4 regions of the Bacillus sp. 01N42_2 genome follow, and region 2 is predicted to be linked to each of the others. Evidence: riboswitches for the same ligand, from Rfam matches in the RefSeq annotation. Region 2 holds a riboswitch; each other region holds the start of a gene.
What was found. A riboswitch is a leader RNA that binds a small molecule or an ion and turns the genes downstream of it on or off. The one in region 2 is predicted to bind S-adenosylmethionine.
Positions count from the first base shown of each region.

Region 1 (3,622 bases), on a different contig from region 2:
TCTGTAAAAACGGTATTTCTGAAAATGACTTTTTCGGCGCGCAGGCCGTGCAGTTTGCCGCTTATGATGCCGTTTTCAATGACGGCTTCTTTGATCTGATCGTCTTGAAGCGCTTCAGCGAAAGAAAGCACCGGCAGCTCTTTCGGGATTTTCGGTTTTTGGATCGTATTCATCTCATACTCCCTTTTCATAAAAAATAGCTGATCAGCAGTTGACAGATATCGTTTCATACCCGGTGTCCTTGCCGAATTGCATGTTGCTTCATGAACAAAGGGTAATAAAAAAGCGGAGAGGCGTCAATACGGAAGCTGATGAAAAAGCCCTCAGAGGATGCTTCTCTGGGGGCTTTTTCTGTTTCAGGAGAGTTCTTTATACATGATCACATGGGGGCCGATGCCGGGTATGTCAAAGGGGCCGCCGGTGCTTTGCCAGCCGAGCTTTTCGTAATATCCCTTTACGTGACATCTGGCGTTGCACCAGACAAGCGCCGCCCCCATTCCGGCCAGTTTCCGTTCTGCATGAGCGATTAACGTGCTTCGCGCTTTTTGCGTCCGATATTCCTCAAGCGCCGCCATGCCGCGCGGTACGCCGTGTCTTCTGCTGTGATAAAAAGCCGCCTGTCACATCAGGCGGCCTCTTGATTATCAATGTAAATATACATCGGCCCGCTTTTCATCCTTTTGCTTAATATAAGCAGCGAGCTCTGACGTCAAATCAGAACGGAGAAACGGGGTGATTAAATAAATTCCGTTGAACAGTTCACACGCCGTGTCAAGAAGCGACTTGGCGATGGCGAGGCCCTCGGCTTTCTGCTTCCGTTTGTCTTCGCCGGCGAGCGCCATTTTTTCGCGGATGCTGTCAGACAGCTTAATGCCCGGGATTTCATGATGAATGAACTCTGCATTGCGGCTGCTCGTTAACGGCATGATTCCGATATACACCGGTGTTTTGAGATGTTTTGTTTCATGATGAATGTCAATGAGCTGCTGCTCTGAGTAGACAGGCTGAGACACGAAGTAGTCAGCGCCGCACTCGATTTTTTTCTCCAGCCGTTTTACGGCCTTATCCAAATGACGGACATTCGGGTTAAACGCCCCGGCTACGGAAAAGTTTGTTTTCTTGCCGAGCGGTTTCCCCGATAAAGAAATGCCCTCGTTGAATTGTTTAATCAGCCTGATCAAGTCAAAGGACGTTAAATCATAGACGGAGGTAGCCCCCGGAAAGTCGCCGATTTTTGAAGGATCGCCGGTGATGGCTAAAATGTCGGTAAGCCCGAGCGTATCCAGCCCCATTAAATGTGACTGAAGGCCGATGATGTTGCGGTCTCTGCATGTAATATGGACGAGAGAACGGATATCAAGGCGCTCTTTCAGCAATGAACCGCAGGCGGCATTGCTGATTCTCGGTGTCGCCAATGAATTGTCGGCGAGCGTCAGCGCTTTTATGCCGGTTTCCTTTAATTCAGCCGCCGCTTGCAGAAATTTGTCAAAATTCAATTTTTTTGGCGGGTCAAGCTCTACGATAATTGACCGTTTTTGCGCGGCGATTTCGTTTAAACCCGGCTCGGTCCGTTCATCCCGGACGGAGATGACTTCTTCTTCCCGTCTGATTTTCACTTCTTTATCAGTGACCGGTGAAAGTCCGCGAACCGCTTCAGCCATGGCTCTGATATGGTTGGGCGTCGTGCCGCAGCAGCCGCCGATAATGCGAGCGCCCTGAGTGCGGAATTGTACGGCGCTTTCCCGGAAATAGGCATCGTCCGTATCATAAACAAGCCGGCCTTCTTCTAAGGACGGAAGGCTGCTGTTCGGATAGACCGATAAATAAGCGTCACGGAAAATCGGCACTTCTGTCAGCGCTTCAATCATGTGGTACGGGCCGAGCCGGCAATTGATTCCCGTTATATCAGCGCCGAGATCGGCAATTGACCTGAGAGCTTCCCGAAGCGGCGTTCCGTCCTGAAGCACGCCCTGTTCGTGCATGGATACGTTCAGCATGATCGGAAGTTCCGTTTCTTTTCTGGCGATCTTCAGCACTTCGCGCGCCTCTTCTAAATCATAGTATGTTTCCAAAAGCAGGCCGTCCGGCTCTTCGTGCAGCAATAAATAAAGCTGCTCCCGAAAGCTGCGTTTAATCTCTTCAAGGCTGTAGGCGTTTTTGTTAAAGGTGCGGATGCCGCCCATCGTTCCCAATACATAAGCGCCGTCTGAGGAAGCGCGCGCGATTTTGACCGCCTCCTGATTGATTTTTTTCGTTTCATCCTCAAGGCCGTATCTGGAGAGCTTAATAAAATTCGCGCCGTACGTGTTCGTCTGGATGATATCTGCACCGGCTTCCACGTATGCCTTATGTATCCGCTTGATCTCATCGGGCTTAGATACATTCAGTTCCTCAAAACATCTGTCAATGCCGTAGGAGTAGAGGAGAGTGCCCATCGCGCCGTCTCCGATTAAAATCCGTTCTTCTAAGTCTTGTAATAGTCCCATTGTTTGCCTCCTTCATCACATTCAGCAAGGAAAAAAGAGAAATAAAAAAAGTCTTCTTAAGAAGAAGACTTTGTAATCATTTGTCTCTCTTCTTATCTTCCAAGCTGTTTTTAGCTTGCTGGATTTAGCACCTTGGTCATGGTTTGGGTAAACCACTACACCGGTTGCTGAAGCGTCGTCGGGCCAGTCCCTCGGCTTCTCTTGATAAGAACGTTCATGTAATTGTCATGGGTTTCCAAAACTTAACTGTGAAAATCCCTTTCTCCAAATTTACCGAAAATAGAGACAATAATCAATAGGAATCACATAATTTATCTGAAATTAATAAATTGAACGTCAATCGGCAGGTCTGCTCCGCGGACGGCTGCAATAACCTGCTGCAGATCATCTTTATTTTTTCCGGTGACGCGCACTTGGTCGTCCTGAATCTGCGACTTAACCTTCAAGCCGGAGTTTTTAATCACCGCGTTGATTTTTTTTGCGTTGTCTTTATCAATGCCCTGTACAAGCTTCGCGCGCTGGCGCACCGTGCCTCCCGATGCATTTTCGATTTTGCCGTATTCAATGTTTTTCGTCGGCACATCCCGTTTAATCAGCTTGCCGCTCAGCACATCCTTGAGCTGATTCAATTTAAACTCATCATCAGAAATCAGAACAAGTTCTTCCTTTTCTAAAGTCACATTGCTTTTAGATCCTTTAAAGTCATAGCGCGTGCCGATTTCTTTCAGCGTCATCTGAATCGCATTCTGCACTTCAGGAAATTCAACTTTGGATACAATATCAAAAGAACTTTCTTTTGCCATGAGAAAACCTCCTATAACATTTCACTTATGTGTTGATTATAGTAGAATAAAGAGAAATGTCCAACAGCACAAAGCATGAATTTGTGCGAATTGGAAAAAATGAGAAAAACATCAGCCTCTGACGGGCGAAGCAGGAAGGACGATAACATGAAACCAGGGCAGCAGCTCACGCTTAGTATAGATCACCAGACCGATTTCGGTTATTTTTTAACGGACGGCGAGGATACGGTTCTTTTACATAACAGTGAAATCACGGAGGATATCGAAGACAGAGATGAAGTGGACGTATTTATTTACGTCGACCATCAGGAAAGACTCGCGGCGACAATGAAA
Region 1 covers NZ_JBFTRO010000005.1:200,939-204,560, forward strand. Annotated here, with positions in the region: gene AC1DN5_RS13260 (pentapeptide repeat-containing protein) at 1-173, opposite strand, end outside; partial or broken gene AC1DN5_RS13265 (GNAT family N-acetyltransferase) at 357-581, opposite strand; gene AC1DN5_RS13270 (bifunctional homocysteine S-methyltransferase/methylenetetrahydrofolate reductase) at 645-2,486, opposite strand; SAM riboswitch class I at 2,576-2,697, opposite strand; gene AC1DN5_RS13275 (YajQ family cyclic di-GMP-binding protein) at 2,798-3,289, opposite strand; gene AC1DN5_RS13280 (CvfB family protein) at 3,389-3,622, shown strand, end outside.
Region 1: another riboswitch for S-adenosylmethionine. It lies ahead of AC1DN5_RS13270 (bifunctional homocysteine S-methyltransferase/methylenetetrahydrofolate reductase); the one in region 2 lies ahead of metK (methionine adenosyltransferase).

Region 2 (3,622 bases):
GTCCGCCGTTAAAAAGACGATCGCCTGCGGATGGCCGGCAATGCTCGGCTGCACGATATTGCCGATCATCTCAATCGGATACGCGGCTCTTGTGTTTTCCGTGTAGAAGGAATTGTCGTAATCCGCCTCACCCGTTTTTTCATCAAGCACAACATTCTCAAGAACAGACCCAAAGCGGATCGCACGAAAAATCTGCGGTTCTTTTTCTTCGCTCAGATTGATACATTTAGCATAACATCCGCCTTCAATGTTAAACACGCCGGAGTCTGACCAGCCGTGCTCGTCATCGCCGATCAGTTTCCGGTCCTCATCGGCCGAAAGCGTCGTTTTCCCCGTGCCGGAAAGACCGAAGAACAAGGCGACATCACCTTTTTCACCGACGTTGGCTGAGCAGTGCATCGGCAGAATATCTTGCTGCGGAAGAAGGAAGTTCATAATGGAGAAAATTGATTTTTTCATTTCTCCGGCGTATTCGGTACCGCCGATTAAAATGACGCGCTTTTCGAAAGATACAATGATAAATGTTTCCGAATGCGTGCCGTCCGTCTCCGGATCCGCTTTAAAATGCGGAGCTGAGAGAATGGTAAAGGGCTGTGCTTCCGAATCCCTTTCAGCCGTCTCCGGTCTGATAAACAGCTGGCGCGCGAACAGGTTGTGCCATGCAAATTCATTTACGACTGTAATCGGCAGTCTGTATTTTTCATCTGCGCCTGCGAATCCTTCAAAAACAAACAGTTCATCTCTCTGTTTTAAGTAGCTGACGACTTTGGCGTACAGCTTTTCAAACGCCTCTTCAGAAATGGGCTGGTTCACCGCGCCCCAATCAATTTGATTTTCTGTGCTTTTTTCACGAACAATAAATTTATCTTTAGGTGATCGTCCCGTATATGCACCGGTAGTGGCGCGTACGGCGCCCGTAGATGTCAGTGTGCCTTCATTTCGGGTGATCACTTTTTCGGTAAGTTTTGGCGCCGATAAATTATGATGCACATTTGGACTTGCGAGTAATGCTTGAAGATCTGCGGTTAAATCAACTAATTTCATAAAACCCTTCCTTTGCCGGTTTATTTTTATTTCGCTGAATGTGGAATTAGTATAACACATATATAAAAATAGTCTATACTGTTTATTATTTTTTGTTTGTGTTTTTCCATTGCTTCCTGAAATAAAGGCGCGTAATCGCTTTAATTCATATTGACACTTTCCGCCCTTTTACGATAAGATATTTCATTGAGCGGATACTCTTATCCCGAGCTGGCGGAGGGACAGGCCCGATGAAGCCCAGCAACCGGTTTCTCTGTAAAAAAGCAGGTGAATACACTGTGGGAAACCAAGGTGCTAACCTGATGCAAGGTTTAATATTTCCTTGAGCGATAAGAGTGAAAGGCACACAGACCAAACCCTTTCCTCGAGTGGAAAAGGTTTTTTTATTTCATAAAATATGCCAATTAACATTCTCTGATATAGTATGACATTGTATTAAGAGGGAGCGAGTTCCGTATCATATGAGAAGGTCTTTCAAAAGATCTTTTTTCAGGAGGAAAAGTGAATGAGTAAAAACCGTCGACTATTTACATCTGAATCTGTTACTGAGGGTCATCCGGATAAAATCTGTGACCAAATTTCTGACAGCATCTTAGATGAGATTTTAAAAAAAGACCCGAACGCGCGCGTAGCCTGTGAAACATCTGTAACGACAGGCCTTGTGCTGGTAAGCGGAGAGATTACAACTTCAACATACGTTGACATTCCGAAAACAGTCCGTGAAACGATTAAAGAAATCGGCTACACACGGGCAAAATACGGATTTGATGCGGAGACTTGCGCTGTTTTAACATCAATTGATGAACAGTCTGCGGATATCGCGATGGGTGTCGATCAGGCTCTTGAAGCGCGTGAAGGCACAATGAGCGATGCTGAAATCGAAGCTATCGGAGCGGGTGACCAAGGTCTGATGTTCGGTTATGCGTGTAACGAAACGAAAGAGCTTATGCCGCTTCCGATCTCTTTGGCGCATAAATTGGCCCGCCGTTTGAGCGAAGTCCGCAAAGAAGACATTCTTCCGTACCTTCGCCCTGACGGAAAAACGCAAGTTACCGTTGAATATGACGAGAACAACAAGCCGGTCCGCATCGATGCGATCGTCATCTCGACTCAGCACCATCCGGAAATTACGCTTGAGCAGATTCAGCGCAATCTGAAAGAGCATGTCATTAACCCTGTCGTGCCTGAGGAACTGATTGATGACGAAACAAAATACTTCATCAACCCTACGGGACGTTTCGTAATCGGCGGTCCTCAAGGCGATGCGGGACTTACCGGCCGTAAAATCATCGTTGACACATACGGCGGATATGCACGCCACGGCGGCGGTGCATTCTCCGGTAAGGATGCGACGAAAGTAGACCGTTCAGCGGCTTACGCTGCGAGATACGTAGCGAAAAACATCGTGGCTGCAGGACTTGCTGATTCTTGTGAAGTGCAGCTTGCATACGCAATCGGCGTGGCACAGCCTGTATCTATTTCCATCAATACATTTGATACAGGAAAAGCTTCTGAAGAGAAACTGATCGAAGTCGTACGGAATAACTTCGACCTGAGACCTGCTGGCATTATTAAAATGCTTGATCTGCGCCGTCCGATCTATAAGCAGACTGCCGCTTACGGCCACTTCGGACGTCACGATGTGGATCTTCCTTGGGAGCGTACTGACAAGGCGGATGCGCTTCGCAAAGAAGCACTAGGAGAATAATTTTATAGCCGCTTATTTAAGCGGCTTTCCCTTTTTGCAGATGCTGCCATGCTTATTTTTTACATAGCGTGAAACCAATGGCGTAACAAAGCGTCTATAAAAAGGGGGTTCAATTAGAAAATTACACTTATGGAGGCTATACTATGTGTGGATTTGTCGGTGTTTTTAATAAGCATCCATTAACTCAAACCGCAGATCAAGAAGAGCTAATCAAACAAATGAACCAAATGATCGTTCACCGCGGTCCTGACAGCGATGGGTATTATCATGATGAGCACGTCGGATTCGGCTTCAGACGGCTCAGTATTATTGACGTAGAAAACGGCGGACAGCCTTTATCATATGAAGATGAGAAATATTGGATCATTTTTAACGGCGAAATCTATAACTACATTGAATTGAGAGAAGAGCTTGAAGCGAAAGGCTACACTTTCAATACAGATTCCGATACAGAGGTGCTCCTTGCGACATACCGTCATTATAAAGAAGAAGCTGCTTCAAAGCTTCGCGGAATGTTTGCGTTTTTAATCTGGAACAAAACTGACCGTGTCATGTACGGCGCGAGAGACCCGTTCGGCATTAAACCGCTGTATTACACAACCATCGGGGACAAAGTGTATTTTGCATCTGAAAGAAAAAGTTTAATGGCCGCTCAAAACGGTATTGATCTCGATAAAGCTTCTTTACAGCAATATATGTCTTTCCAATTCGTTCCTGAACCGAGCACGCTTGACGCTGAAGTGAAAAAAGTCGAGCCGGGCAGCCAGTTTACGATCCGCCCGGAAGGCGAAATCGCGTTTAAAACGTATTTCAAAGCGAACTTTAAGCCTGTTCAGTCCGATGAAGATAAATTGGTGAAAGAAGTCAGAG
Region 2 covers NZ_JBFTRO010000003.1:544,281-547,902, reverse strand. Annotated here, with positions in the region: gene pckA (phosphoenolpyruvate carboxykinase (ATP)) at 1-1,044, opposite strand, end outside; SAM riboswitch class I at 1,242-1,380, shown strand; gene metK (methionine adenosyltransferase) at 1,550-2,752, shown strand; gene asnB (asparagine synthase (glutamine-hydrolyzing)) at 2,896-3,622, shown strand, end outside.

Region 3 (3,622 bases), on a different contig from region 2:
TTTGAAAACCGGGATGGTCTCGCGTACGGACGCGCTTTCTGAAACATCGATTTCCGCCCGGACTGCGCCTTCCGTCCGATCTCCTTCCGCTAAAATCCTGCCCCACGGGTCAATAATCAGACTGTGGCCGGCAAATTCATTATCGGGATTTGACCCCGTGCAGTTAGAGGCTGCGACAAAACATTGGTTTTCAATGGCTCTGGCGACAAGCAGACTCCGCCAATGATCGAGGCGGGGCAGAGGCCATTCCGCAGAGATAAACAGGACATTCGCTCCTTGGGACGTATGCTTTCTGATCCATTCGGGGAAACGGATATCATAGCAGATCAGCCCGGCGCACTTGACACCGTCAAGCTCAAAGGAACCATCACTGTTTCCTGCTGTCAGATACAGATGTTCATCCATCAGTTGAAACAGATGGGCTTTCTGATAGCGCTTCACGATCTGCCCGCTGTTATCGGCGATGTACATAGTGTTATAGACATTTTCGCCTTCTTTGACGGCAAAAGATCCGGCAACGAGGTGTACGTTGTATGCTTTGGCCGTTTTTTTAAGCCATTGTGCCGAAACTTCGCCGTTTTCATCCGCCAGCTGGTCAAGCCGTGTGAGATCATAGCCGGTCGTCCACAGCTCAGGAAGCACGATGACATCAGCATGGCGGCTTTCTTGCTCAATCAAAGATTCTGCTTTTTTGAAGTTTTCTGAAGGATTTCCGTATGAAATATCAAATTGCAAACAGGAAACGGTCCATTTCATTTTTTATACACCTCAAGTTTCTCTTTACTTTTTTTATTTAACCATATATGATGATGGACTATCATTTCAAGACATTTTTAGAAGGTGAAAATATGAACTTTGAAGTCTCAGATGTACTCAAACAGCTGCCGGAACAATTTTTTGCATCTTTGGTGCAAAAGGTCAATCAAAAGCTGAAAGAAGGCAAAGACATCATCAATTTAGGACAGGGGAACCCTGATCAGCCGACACCTCAGCATATCGTTGAAGAAATGAAGCGTGCCGTCGAAAGGCCGGAAAATCATAAATACTCATCATTCCGGGGCGCTTACAGCTTCAAAAAAGCTGCGGCTGAATTTTATGAAAGGGAGTACGGGGTGACGCTTGATCCGGAAACGGAAGTAGCCGTGCTGTTCGGAGGCAAGGCGGGGCTTGTTGAACTTCCGCAATGTCTTTTGAACCCGGGAGATACCATTCTTGTGCCTGATCCCGGATATCCTGACTACTGGTCGGGGGTCGCCCTTGCGAAAGCGAAAATGGAAATGATGCCGCTGACGGAAGATAGAGGGTTTCTCCCCGATTACAGCGCAATTCCTGAAACGGTGCAGAACGAGGCAAAGCTGCTGTATCTCAATTATCCGAATAATCCGACCGGTGCTGTGGCAACAGAGGCGTTTTTCGAGGAGACGGTCAGCTTTGCGGAACAAAACGGCATTTGTGTCGTTCATGATTTCGCATACGGGGCTGTCGGTTTTGACGGGCATAAACCGCTGAGCTTTTTGCAGACAGAAGGCGCAAAAGAAACGGGGATTGAAATCTATACTTTGTCCAAAACGTATAACATGGCGGGCTGGCGGGTCGGATTTGCGGTAGGAAACGCGTCTGTCATCGAAGCGATCAATCTTTATCAAGATCATATGTTTGTCAGCTTGTTTCCCGCGGCGCAGCAGGCTGCAGCCGCCGCTCTTTTGGCGGATCAGACATGCGTCGCAGCGCAAAATGACAGATATGAGTCGAGACGCAATGCCTGGATTGCAGCCTGCCGTGATATCGGCTGGGATGTGACGGCTCCGGCGGGTTCCTTTTTTGCATGGCTTCCGGTGCCGGACGGATATACGTCGCAGTCGTTTTCAGATCTGCTTTTGGAAAAAGCGGATGTCGCGGTCGCAGCCGGAAACGGGTTCGGAAAATTCGGAGAAGGCTATATAAGAGTCGGTCTTCTGACAAGTGAAGAAAGACTTAAAGAAGCTGCGGAACGGATCGGGAAGCTGAATCTTTTCACCCGAAAAAGCATTGACATATCAGGATAACAATGCGATAATTCAAAATACTTTATAAAATCATTATTCTTATCAAGAGCAGGCAGAGGGACGAGCCCGATGAAGCCCGGCAACCGACTGATAAAGCACGGTGCTAATTCTTGCAGCAGGAGCTGAGAGATAAGATTCGGACATAACACGAAGCCTCTTTCTGCTCTTAAGGAAGAGGCTTTTTTATGTTTTGCGAAAGAAAGAGAGGCGTTCACGCATGAGCGAAGTATTGGCAACATATCTTCTGACAGACACAACGGACAGTGAAAAGCGGGCGGAACAGATTGCGGCGGGGCTGACGGTAGGCTCCTGGACGGATCTGCCCCTGGTGAAACAGGAACAGCTCAGAAAGCATAAAGGCCGGGTCGTGAAAGTTGAGGAAAAAGAAGGGGCCAAAGAAAACGAAACACAATCCGTCATCACCATCGCCTATCCTGAGGCGAACTTTTCAAGAGATATTCCGGCCGTCCTGACGACGGTATTCGGAAAGCTGTCACTGGACGGAAAAATAAAATTGACTGATCTTGAATTTTCCGAAGGGTTTAAACGCTCCCTTCCCGGGCCGAAATTCGGTATATACGGCATCCGCAAACTGCTGGGCGAATTTGAAAGACCGCTTCTGATGAGCATCTTTAAAGGCGTGATCGGACGGGATCTCGCCGACATTAAAGAACAGCTCAGACAGCAGGCGCTCGGCGGCGTGGATCTTATTAAAGATGACGAAATTTTCTTTGAAAATGAACTGGCTCCGTTTGAAACCCGCATTATCGAAGGAAAACAAGTCCTGAAGGAAACGCGGGAGGAGACGGGGCATAAGACGCTGTACGCCGTAAACCTGACGGGGAGGACTTCTGAATTGCGGGATAAAGCGAGACGCGCGGCAGAACTCGGGGCAGACGCCCTCTTACTGAATGTATTCGCCTACGGCTTAGACGTCATGCAAAGTCTTGCTGAAGATGGGGAAATCCCGCTTCCGATTATGGCGCATCCGGCGGTCAGCGGCGCGTTTACATCATCTCCCGTTTACGGTTTATCGCACGCACTTTTGCTCGGCAAGCTGAACCGCTATTGCGGCGCCGATTTCAGCTTATTTCCGTCACCATACGGATCCGTCGCTCTTCCGAAGGAGTCCGCACTTGCGATCCATCATGAATGTGTAAAGGAAGACGTCTTTCATCCGACGTTTGCCGTCCCGTCAGCAGGCATTCATCCAGGCATGGTGCCATTGTTAATGCGTGATTTCGGTATTGATCACATCATCAATGCAGGCGGAGGCATTCACGGCCATCCGAAAGGAGCCGAGGGCGGCGGAAGAGCGTTCCGCGCCATTATTGATGCGGTGCTTGAAGCACAGCCGATTAAAGAAAAAGCCGCGTCGTGCAAAGATCTTCAGCTCGCATTAGACAAATGGGGAAAGGCGGAATCCGTATGACCCGCACACCGCTGATTATTTGTGATTTCGACGGAACAGTCACCATGAACGACAACATTGTCAGCATGATGAAAGAATTCGCGCCCCCTGAGTGGCTTGAATTAAAAGACGGTGTTCTGTCTAAAAGCATATCAATTCAGGAAGG
Region 3 covers NZ_JBFTRO010000002.1:578,786-582,407, reverse strand. Annotated here, with positions in the region: gene AC1DN5_RS06615 (carbon-nitrogen family hydrolase) at 1-756, opposite strand, end outside; gene AC1DN5_RS06610 (pyridoxal phosphate-dependent aminotransferase) at 849-2,045, shown strand; SAM riboswitch class I at 2,082-2,181, shown strand; gene mtnW (2,3-diketo-5-methylthiopentyl-1-phosphate enolase) at 2,263-3,477, shown strand; gene mtnX (2-hydroxy-3-keto-5-methylthiopentenyl-1-phosphate phosphatase) at 3,474-3,622, shown strand, end outside.
Region 3: another riboswitch for S-adenosylmethionine. It lies ahead of mtnW (2,3-diketo-5-methylthiopentyl-1-phosphate enolase); the one in region 2 lies ahead of metK (methionine adenosyltransferase).

Region 4 (3,622 bases), on a different contig from region 2:
GTCTTCGAATTGATCAATTTCCTCTTCTTCCGGAACGTGCTGCTCTTTAACGAAGACCTCTTTTCTGACGAAAAAAGCGTCGTTCAGATGTTTTTCAGTTTTTGCAACGATGGCTTCCAAACAGTTATTCTCCTCCGCCTAATAAAAATGTTTCGTACACAGTCCATGAGCCGTTATCCAGCTGATAGAGCAGGTGAAAACGGTCGATGACTTCTTCGTGGGAAATGTCCTGCATTTTCAGCTGTCCGAGTACGTCGGAATGTTCATCTGACGACAGCTTCTGGCCGACCGTGACATGCGGAACGAAGCTGTATTCCGGCTTACCGGACAATGCTCCTGAGTAGCATTTCTCACTCAGAGTTTTTAATTCCTCCGTCGGCTCCGCTTTCATATATATCACATTATTCACAGGAGAAAACGAGCTGTATTTTGTGATCTTCAGAACGAGCGGGTGCGACTCTTTCGCCGTCTGTCTCAGCTGTGATACGATCTGCTCGATTTCCTGTTCTGTCGCTTCAAACGGATCTCTTACCGTCAGATGCGGCGGTATGAGCGCGTAGCTCGGGTCATAGCGTTTCCGATACGAATTTGCGAGATCCTGTAATTTTTTTGATGGAAATAAAACAATACCGTATTTCATGAAAGTTCCCTCCTTAATGAATGGTTACAGCATTTTTTTCAGCGCCGGCGTGATGAGCGGCTGCCAGTATGTCCATTTATGATCCCCGTCAAAGGTTTCATACGTGTATTCAGACTGTTTGCTTTCCAGCAGCTGTTTGAGCTCTTCGTTCGGCGCGGTGAAATCAAGCACCTGGCCGTCCGTCGTGTGGACATCGGTTTCTTTTTCTCCGATTTGATGATAAACGGATATCTGTTTGAGATCCTCCGACTGCCGGACGGCATCCAGCACGTGCCCGTCAACATACGGAGACTGCATGATGACGTTTCCAAACATGTTCGGATAGTCAATCGCCGTCATGAGCGAGACGGTTCCGCCGAGGGAATCCCCGATCATGGTGCGGCCGTATCCGACTTGATAAGTCGGGTATTCTTTGTCGATAAAAGGAACGAGCTCATTTGCGATAAACCGTTTATATGAGGCGAACTTAGAGCCTTCGGGATGGTATGTGTTTCTTCGCTCCCGCACATTTTTATATGGGACGCCGATAATGATGCAGCGGTCAATTTCCCCTTTTGACATGAGCTCTTCCGCCTGCCGCCCGATTCTCCCTAATCTGAAATAATCATGGCCGTCCTGGGCGATGACCGTATGATATTTATACAGGGGGGAGTAAGTGTTGGGCAGGTAGACCAAAACGGTCATTTCTTCTTCAAGCTCATGAGAGAAAAGTTTTTTCTCATGAATGATTCCGGTTTTCGGTGCCACTTCGCATTCCTCCAGGCCGCTTCTTGTCTTGATGGTTTTTCCCTATTGTACCATGAATTATTAGAAATTTCTTTCTTCAGATGTACTTCTTGCGAGAGTTCAGAAAATTAAAAAGTTGTTGAAATCCATTTTATAGTGCGTTAATATAGAACAATCAGAAAATACAAAACAATATTCTTATCACGAGAGGTGGAGGGACTGGCCCTTTGAAACCTCAGCAACCGGTTTGCTTTGCCGCGGGAAGGCAAAGTGCCAAGGTGCTAAATCCAGCAAGCGATTCACATGCTTGGAAGATAAGAGGAAGAGAAAAGCTCCTTCTTCTTATGAAGAGGGAGCTTTTTTATTTTTGAAAAGGATGGTGCTTACTGATGACGCAGCATGTTGAAACAAAATTAGCCCAAATTGGAAATAGAAGCGAAGAAGCAACAGGAACGGTCAGTCCGCCGATTTATCTGTCCACCGCTTACCGGCATAGAGGAATAGGAGAATCTACAGGTTTTGATTACGTGCGCACGAAAAACCCGACACGCCAGCTCGTTGAAGACGCTATCGCCGTGTTGGAAAACGGTGCGAGAGGCTTTGCTTTCAGCTCCGGAATGGCAGCCATTCAAACGATTATGGCTTTATTTAAAAGCGGGGATGAATTGATTGTATCCTCCGATTTATACGGAGGCACATACCGTTTGTTTGAAAATGAATGGAGAAAATACGGCTTAAGCTTTATTTACGATGATTTCAGCGATGAAGACTGTTTACGCTCCAAATTAACGGAAAACACGAAAGCGGTATTTGTTGAAACGCCTACAAACCCGTTAATGCAGGAGGCGGACATTGAAAAAATCGCCCGGATTACGAAAGAAGCCGGCCTGCTCTTGATTGTCGATAATACGTTTTATACCCCGGTCATCCAGCGCCCGCTTGAACTGGGAGCCGATATCGTCATTCACAGCGCCACAAAATATTTAGGCGGGCACAATGATCTCCTTGCCGGTCTTGCTGTCGTAAAGGATGAAGAGCTCGGCGACATCATGTTTAATCACCAAAATGCGATCGGAGCCGTTCTCCCGCCGTTTGATTCGTGGCTTTTAATGAGAGGGATGAAAACACTCGGGCTCAGAATGCGGCGTCATGAAGAAAACGCCCGTGAACTTGCAGAATTTTTAGAACAGGAAGAAGAAATCGCAGACGTGTTATATCCCGGAAAAGGCGGAATGCTGTCTTTCCGGCTGCAAAAAGAGGAATGGGTCAATCCATTTTTAAAGGCGCTGAAAACGATCTGTTTCGCAGAAAGTCTCGGCGGGGTGGAAAGCTTTATTACATACCCCGCGACACAGACGCACATGGACATTCCGGAAGATATCCGTATCGCAAACGGCGTCTGCAACCGCCTGCTCAGATTTTCAGTGGGAATTGAACATGCAGAAGATTTGAAGCGAGATGTAAAGCAGGCATTACAGCAAGTAAAAGAGGGGGCCGTGTCATATGAGTAATCAAAATTGGACGCTGGAAACCCAGCTCGTGCACAATCCATTTAAAACTGACGGAGCTACCGGAGCCGTCAGCGTGCCGATTCAGCATGCTTCCACATTTCATCAGTCTTCCTTTGAAGAATTCGGGACATATGATTACAGCCGCTCCGGCACACCGACAAGAACAGCGCTTGAAGAAACGATCGCAGGTCTTGAAGGCGGAACGAGAGGCTTTGCTTTCAGCTCCGGAATGGCGGCGATTTCGACGGCGTTTCTGCTCTTATCCCAAGGCGACCATGTTCTCGTCACGGAGGATGTGTACGGCGGAACATTCCGCATGGTGACAGAAGTGCTGCCCCGTTTCGGAATCGAACACACTTTTGTCGATATGACGGACACAGAAGCGGTTGCCCGCGCCATCCGGCCGAATACGAAAGCCATCTATATGGAAACACCGTCAAACCCGACGCTCGGCATCACGGACATTAAAGCCGTCGTCGAGCTGGCAAAAGAACACGGCTGTCTGACATACCTTGACAACACTTTCATGACGCCTGCACTGCAACGGCCGCTTGATCTCGGCGTAGATATCGTGCTTCACAGCGCGACGAAATTTTTAAGCGGCCACAGCGATGTGCTGTCAGGCCTTGCCGCCGTCAAGGATGAAGAGCTCGGCAATCAGCTGTATAAGCTGCAAAACTCATTTGGAGCGGTGCTCGGCGTTCAGGACTGCTGGCTCGTATTGAGAGGCTTAAAAACATTGCAG
Region 4 covers NZ_JBFTRO010000005.1:277,228-280,849, forward strand. Annotated here, with positions in the region: gene AC1DN5_RS13700 (GNAT family N-acetyltransferase) at 1-120, opposite strand, end outside; gene AC1DN5_RS13705 (YjcG family protein) at 125-640, opposite strand; gene AC1DN5_RS13710 (esterase family protein) at 665-1,387, opposite strand; SAM riboswitch class I at 1,562-1,687, shown strand; gene AC1DN5_RS13715 (methionine biosynthesis PLP-dependent protein) at 1,756-2,877, shown strand; gene metC (cystathionine beta-lyase) at 2,870-3,622, shown strand, end outside.
Region 4: another riboswitch for S-adenosylmethionine. It lies ahead of AC1DN5_RS13715 (methionine biosynthesis PLP-dependent protein); the one in region 2 lies ahead of metK (methionine adenosyltransferase).